DNA from 3 places in the Pantoea phyllosphaerae genome. Region 1 is predicted to be linked to each of the others. Evidence: predicted binding sites of a transcription regulator. Region 1 holds the regulator's gene; each other region holds the start of a gene.
The links. The regulator PhoB, encoded in region 1, activates phosphate uptake and scavenging genes when phosphate is short. The targets are predictions, from matches to a motif close to CTGTCATAAAACTGNCNNAT.
Positions count from the first base shown of each region.

Region 1 (2,269 bases):
ATCTTCCGGCCAGCGCAGGCCGAGGTGCTGCTGCGCCAGGCCGTTGCACCAGAAAATAGCGCCCTCTTCCGTGGTCAGCACCACCGCGTCGGGCAGCGTCTCGGCGCCGCTGCGAAAGCGCTTGATCAGATTGCCCAGCTCGCGCCGCCGCCGCCGGTTGCGCAGCTGCATCTGATAGAGACCGTAAAACAGCGGTTCCCAGCTCGCCTTTCCGGTGGGCGGCGTCATGGTGCGATCGACCCACAGCCAGTGCGACAGCCGCATCAGATTAGAGAAGTGCCACAGCAGCATCCCCAGCACGCTAATCAGCAGCAGCCAGGGGAGATAACCAAAAATCAATCCGACAATCAGCGCAGGCAGACAGGCCAGCGCCAGCTCAGAGAGCAGTCTCTTCCAGGAGAGTCGTTCCAGCACGGTAAAGACTCCGTTTAGTAGCGGGCGGAGAAACGATACCCCGTTCCGCGAACGGTTTGAACCATGCGATCGTGGCCGGAAACTTCCAGCGCCTTACGTAAGCGGCGGATATGCACGTCAACGGTGCGATCTTCCACATAAACATTGGTGCCCCAGACGTGGTTCAGCAGCTGCTCGCGGCTGTAAACGCGCTCGGGATGCGTCATAAAGAAGTGCAGCAGCTTATATTCGGTCGGGCCCATCTCAAGCGGCGTCGATTCCGACATCACGCGGTGCGAGGAGGGATCCAGGCTCAAACCCTGCATCTCAATCACCTCTTCCACCGCCATCGGCGAAATGCGGCGCATCACCGCCTTGATGCGCGCCATCAGCTCTTTCGGCGAAAAAGGCTTGGTGATGTAATCATCCGCGCCCACTTCCAGACCGCGCACCCGATCTTCCTCTTCGCCGCGCGCCGTCAGCATCATTACCGGAATATCGCGCGTCAGGGCCTCGCGCTTGAGGTGCTTGATAAACTGAATGCCGCTGCCGCCCGGCAACATCCAGTCCAGCAGAATTAAATCTGGCCAGGGCTCAATCAGTTTCCCTACCGCGCTGTCATAATCCTCGGCCTCAATGGGCTGGTAGTCGTTCTGTTCCAGAACAAAGCACAACATTTCACGGATAGGGGCTTCATCTTCCACAACCAAAATGCGCTTAGCCATTGCAACTCCTGCTGATGTGACTGCTGTCACCGTTATATGCGGCGCCATTATGCGTCAGATTTATGACACTTTTATGAAAAACATAGCCGCTTAATCAGCGCGTTAACACTGCTTTATAACCGCTGGCGCCGCTTTTTTTGCTTTTGCGCCATAGCCGGTATAATCCTCCGGCAAACCGTTACCGCAGGGAGTTTTATGCGCATCATTCATACCGCGGACTGGCACCTCGGTCAGTTTTTCTATAACAAGAGCCGGGCGGCCGAGCACCAGGCCTTTCTCGACTGGCTGCTGGCGCGCATTGAGGAGCATCAGGTCGATGCGCTGATCGTCGCGGGCGACCTTTTCGACAGCGGCACGCCGCCAAGCTACGCGCGCGAACTCTTTAACCGTTTCGTGGTGGCGCTGCAGCCAACCGGCTGCCAGCTGGTGGTGCTGGCGGGCAATCACGATTCGGTCGCCACCCTCAACGAATCGCGCGCCCTGCTCGCCTGCCTGAATACCCAGGTGATCACCACGCCGCAGGCGGATCACAATCTGCTGCTGCTGCGCGACCGCGCCGGCGAACCAGGCGCGCTGCTCTGCGCCATTCCCTATCTGCGACCGCGCGATATTATGCGCAGCCGCGCGGGCCAGTCGGGGCGCGAAAAGCAGCTCAGCCTGCTGGAGGCGATCGCCGCGCACTACCAGCGCAGCGTCGACGCGGCGCGCGCGCATCCGCTGGCGCTGCCGGTCATCGCCACTGGCCATCTCACCACCGTCGGCGTCAGCAAAAGCGATTCGGTGCGCGATATCTATATCGGCACGCTCGACGCCTTTCCCGCGTCGGCTTTTCCCGACGTCGACTACGTGGCGCTCGGCCATATCCATCGCGCCCAGCGCGTCGCCAACAGCGATCATATTCGCTACAGCGGCTCGCCGATCCCGCTCAGCTTCGACGAGCTCGGCAGCGAGAAAAGCGTCTTTCTGCTCGAGGTGAATAGCGCCGGTTTGCAGCGCGTGACGCCGCTGCCTGTCCCCTCTTTCCAGCCGATGAAAATGCTGAAAGGCTCGCTGACAGAGATCGAGGCGCAGCTGGCGCCCTTTGCCGACCATCAGGGCAACAAGCCGGTATGGCTCGATATCGAGGTGACGACCCAGGAATTCCTCAGCGA
Region 1 is NZ_JBPFDE010000003.1:246,160-248,428, forward strand. Features, by position in the region: gene phoR (phosphate regulon sensor histidine kinase PhoR) at 1-414, opposite strand, end outside; gene phoB (phosphate response regulator transcription factor PhoB) at 429-1,118, opposite strand; gene sbcD (exonuclease subunit SbcD) at 1,314-2,269, shown strand, end outside.

Region 2 (2,269 bases), on a different contig from region 1:
ATGCCGTGCCGCATACGCTGCGCACGCTGTTTTTATCCTGACGCAAGAGGCCGGCGCGATGCCGGCCTCTTTCTTTATGACGCCAGCTGCTGCTTGTGCTTGCGTTCGTTAATCATGGTCAACAGCAGCAGGATCACCGCCAGCACGCAACCCACCACCATTACCAGGAAACCGCCGTTCCAGCCGAAGAAATCGACGGTATAGCCGACGATGGCGCTGGCCGCGACCGAGCCACCAAGATAGCCGAACAGGCCGGTAAAGCCTGCGGCGGTGCCCGCCGCTTTTTTCGGCGCCAGCTCCAGCGCGTGCAGGCCGATCAGCATCACCGGACCATAAATCAGAAAGCCGATGATAATCATACAGGCCATATCCACGCCGGGATTGCCGGCCGGATTAAACCAGTAGATTACCGTAGCGATGGTTACCAGCGTCATAAAGAAGACGCCGGTCGCGCCGCGATTCCCCTTGAACACCTTGTCCGACATCCAGCCGCACAGCAGCGTGCCGGGGATGCCAGCATATTCGTACAGGAAGTAGGCCCAGGAGGATTTATCCAGCGTAAAGTGCTTCACCTCTTTCAGGTAGGTGGGCGACCAGTCGAGAATGCCGTAGCGCAGCAGGTAGACGAAGACGTTCGCCAGCGCGATATACCACAGCAGCTTGTTGGGCAGCACATACTGGGTGAAGATCTGTTTCGCCGTCAGCTCCTCTTCATGCGTGGCGCTGTAGTCTGGCGGATAATCATTTTTGTACGCCTCGATGGGCGGCAATCCGCAGGACTGCGGCGTATCGCGCATCAGCGCGAAGGCGATCAGCGCCACGGCGATGGCGGCGAAAGCGGGCATATAGAGCGCCGCTTTCCAGTCGTTGAACCAGGCCATGCCGAGCAGGAAGAGCAGCGGCGGCAGGCCGCCGCCGACGTTATGCGCGCAGTTCCATACCGAAACGATGCCGCCGCGCTCTTTCTGCGACCACCAGTGCACCATGGTGCGCCCGCAGGGCGGCCAGCCCATGCCCTGGAACCAGCCGCAGGCAAACAGCAGCGCGAACATCACCATAATGCTGGAGGTCGCCCAGGGGACGAAGCCCATAAACAGCATCACCGCGGCGGCGAGGATCAGTCCGGCAGGCAGAAACACGCGCGGATTCGAGCGGTCCGAAACCGAACCCATAATAAATTTTGAGAAGCCGTACGCAATCGAGATACCGGAAAGCGCAAAACCGAGGTCGCCGCGCGAAAAGCCCTGCTCGACCAGATAGGGCATCGCCAGCGCGAAGTTTTTGCGTACCAGATAGTAGGCGGCGTAGCCGAAAAAGATCCCGAAGAAGATCTGCCAGCGCAGGCGGCGGTATAAAGGATCAACCTGATCTTCCGCCACCTGTGGCCGATGCGGCGCGGGTTTAAAGATGCTCAGCATAATTGCCCTCCAAGGCACGTTGTCATTATGGAAAGGGACGACGCATCCCAGAGGTCGCCGCCATGTTCCTTTTCGCGTTTATCATGGTGCTTTTCGCGCATGCTGGCTGTGATAGTTGACACATTTGTTACACTTTTATGACAGTCACGTAGGGTGAAATTCACAAAATAGAGATAATCGCGCATAGATCGGAAATTGCGCAGCGGCGAAATGCGTCAATCGGTGTTTTTATGCTCGCTTGTCAACCAGAAAGGGCCGCGCAGGAAAAGTACATTGATTACACTAGCGGCCTCTCTCTTTTTGCAGGATCGAAGCTGTGCTGTTACTGATCGTTACCACTATTCTTTGGGCGTTTTCCTTCAGCCTGATTGGAGAATATCTGGCGGGGCAGGTGGATTCCTGGTTCTCGGTATTGATGCGTCTGGCGCTGGCGGCGCTGGTGTTTTTGCCTTTTCTGCGCTGGCGTGGCTATCGCCCGTCGACGCTGCTGCTCTATATGCTGGTGGGGATGCTGCAGCTCGGCATCATGTACCTGATTAGCTTCGAGGCCTATCTCTACCTTAGCGTTTCCGAGTTCCTGCTGTTTACCGTCATGACGCCGCTCTACGTTACCCTGATTTATGATCTGATCAGCAAGCGTCCGCTGCGTATCGGCTACGCCTTCAGCGCGCTGCTGGCAGTCGCGGGCGCGGCCATTATTCGCTACGACAAGGTTAGCGATCATTTCTGGTTCGGCCTGCTGCTGGTGCAGCTGGCAAATATCTGTTTTGCCATAGGCATGGTGGGCTATAAACGGCTGCAGGAAACCCGGCCGATGCCGCAGCACACCGCTTTTTCCTGGTTTTACCTTG
Region 2 is NZ_JBPFDE010000016.1:26,459-28,727, reverse strand. Features, by position in the region: gene yigL (sugar/pyridoxal phosphate phosphatase YigL) at 1-41, shown strand, start outside; gene glpT (glycerol-3-phosphate transporter) at 75-1,418, opposite strand; gene ACR6A7_RS18060 (carboxylate/amino acid/amine transporter) at 1,735-2,269, shown strand, end outside.
Region 2: glpT (glycerol-3-phosphate transporter) is a predicted target of PhoB. The motif match lies at 1,543-1,562, and genes of this name have one in related genera.

Region 3 (2,269 bases), on a different contig from region 1:
AGCTCACCGGCACGGCGATAATCAGCGCAATCAGCGAGGTCACGAGGGTGCCGTAGATAGGCACCAGCGCGCCAAATTCTTCGTTCGGCGCATCCCAGGTTTTGTTCCACAGAAAGGAAAAGCCAAATTTCTGGATGCTTGGCCAGGAGGAGAAAATCAGGGAGACGATAATGCCGCCCAACAGCAACAGGACAATCAGCGCAGCCAGTTTAACCAGCGCGCCGAAAATCATGTCACCTTGCTTACCGGGGGCTTTGAATGCCGGCTTCGTTGCAGCCATAGAAGTCTCATTCTTCAGAGGTTGTCAGGGCGGCGCAGGGCCGCCCTTCTCGATCTGGCCGGACGCGCGTCCGACCGGAGTTGTTCGCTTACTGGTAAAGCGCTTTGCCAGAACTGTCTTTGATATTGGCTTTCCAGGCGTCGCGGATCTGCTGAGTTACGCTGTCCGGCAGGGTGGCGTAATCCAGGCTGGTTGCGGTTTTGTCGCCATTTTTGTACGCCCAGTCGAAGAACTTCAGCACTTCACTGCCCTTCTCGGCGTTAGCCTGATCTTTGTAGATCAGAATGAAGGTGGTTGAGGTGATCGGCCAGGCGTCGTTGCCTTTCTGGAAGGTCAGGTCCTGAGCAAAGGATTTGCTCCAGTCTGCGCCTTTCGCCGCGTTAGAGAAGCTGGTTTCGCTGGGTGCGACCGGCTTGCCGTCCGCATCGACCAGTTTGGTGTAGGTCAGGTTGTTCTGCCTGGCATAGGCGTATTCGACATAGCCGATTGAACCCGGCAGACGCTGTACGAACGCCGCGACGCCGTCGTTGCCTTTGCCACCCAGGCCAGCTGGCCAGTTAACGGTGTTGCCTTTACCGATTTTGCTGTTCCACTCTTCGTTGACCTTCGCCAGGTAGCTGGTGAAGACGAATGAGGTGCCAGAACCATCTGCGCGGCGCACCACGTTGATGTTGGTATCGGGCAGTTTCACGCCAGGGTTCAGCCTGGTGATGGCCGCGTCGTTCCACTTTTTAATTTTGCCCAGATAGATGTCGCCAACGGTTTTGCCGTCGAGGGTCAGTTCGCCTGACTTCACACCCGGGATATTGACGGCCAGTACGACGCCGCCAATGACGGTCGGGAACTGAAACAGGCCGTTTTTCTGCAGGTCTTCATCTTTCATCGGCGCATCTGATGCGCCAAAATCCACGGTTTTTGCGATGATCTGCTTCACGCCGCCGGATGAACCAATGCCCTGGTAGTTGATTTTGCTACCGGTGGCTTGCTGATATTCTGCTGCCCACTTGGCATAAACCGGCGCCGGGAAAGTCCCGCCCGCGCCCGTCAGATCGGTGGCTGCAAAGGCAGAAACCGCGCTTACGGCGAGAGTGGCGGTAAGGATTCGGGCTACGGTGCTACGCATCAGTGTCATGTTCCCTCCAGGGGAGTTAATCTCAGGCTTGAGGCCGTTGTAATTGGAGTCAGTGATTGCTGCAGGAGGGAAAATAGGACAGTTTGATGACAGTGAAATGTAGAAAATGTGACAGATTTATGACAGAACGCAGGGGGAAAAGGGAGTGAAAAAGCATGACGGGCAGTTTAACACGCGTTCTCCTCCGTGCCCGTCATTTGTGCGGAAAACTGACCGCTATTCTGCTGCCATCGCCATACGAATCACCCCTGCGGATTCGCTTTGCGGTAATGCCAGCACGTTGCGCCATAAATCCTTATACAGATTGCAGGCGATCTTTTCTTTGCCTGTCCCTTTGCGCGGATCGCCTAGTATTTCCAGATCCTGGCCATATTTCGGCACCATCATTTGTATGACTTTTCGCGCACTCTGCTGCGCCTGTTGTTGCTCTTCGCGGGTTACGCTGTGTCGGTTGGGGCCCCAGGCAGCACGCATCATCGCGACATCAGCACTCATCCGCTGTCTGGTTATACTTTCAGGAATGATTTTCGTGGGGTTAATCCCGCCCTTAACGTCAGGAAAAAGGAACCGGTAGCAGGCATCATCACTGACCCGCTGGACGGCCTCAATCTGAGCAACATTAACCTGCATAACCGCCACAACCCGATCATCCGGTGCCAGTGCCAGACGACTTTTCTGGATGGCCAGAATTTGCGGCTGAATATAGTCAATAACCTGCTGCTCGCTTTTACCTGCTTTGATCATGGCCGCAGACTGGGCACGCATTTGCTCGAACTTCTCGGGCTCCTGCTCTTTCAATACTTGCCAGGTTGGCATGGTTGCTATGGCAGCATCCAGCTGCTGTTCCACATTCTGGT
Region 3 is NZ_JBPFDE010000013.1:93,650-95,918, forward strand. Features, by position in the region: gene pstC (phosphate ABC transporter permease PstC) at 1-280, opposite strand, end outside; gene pstS (phosphate ABC transporter substrate-binding protein PstS) at 369-1,412, opposite strand; gene ACR6A7_RS16725 (cytochrome c-type biogenesis protein) at 1,629-2,269, opposite strand, start outside.
Region 3: pstS (phosphate ABC transporter substrate-binding protein PstS) is a predicted target of PhoB. The motif match lies at 1,519-1,538, and genes of this name have one in related genera.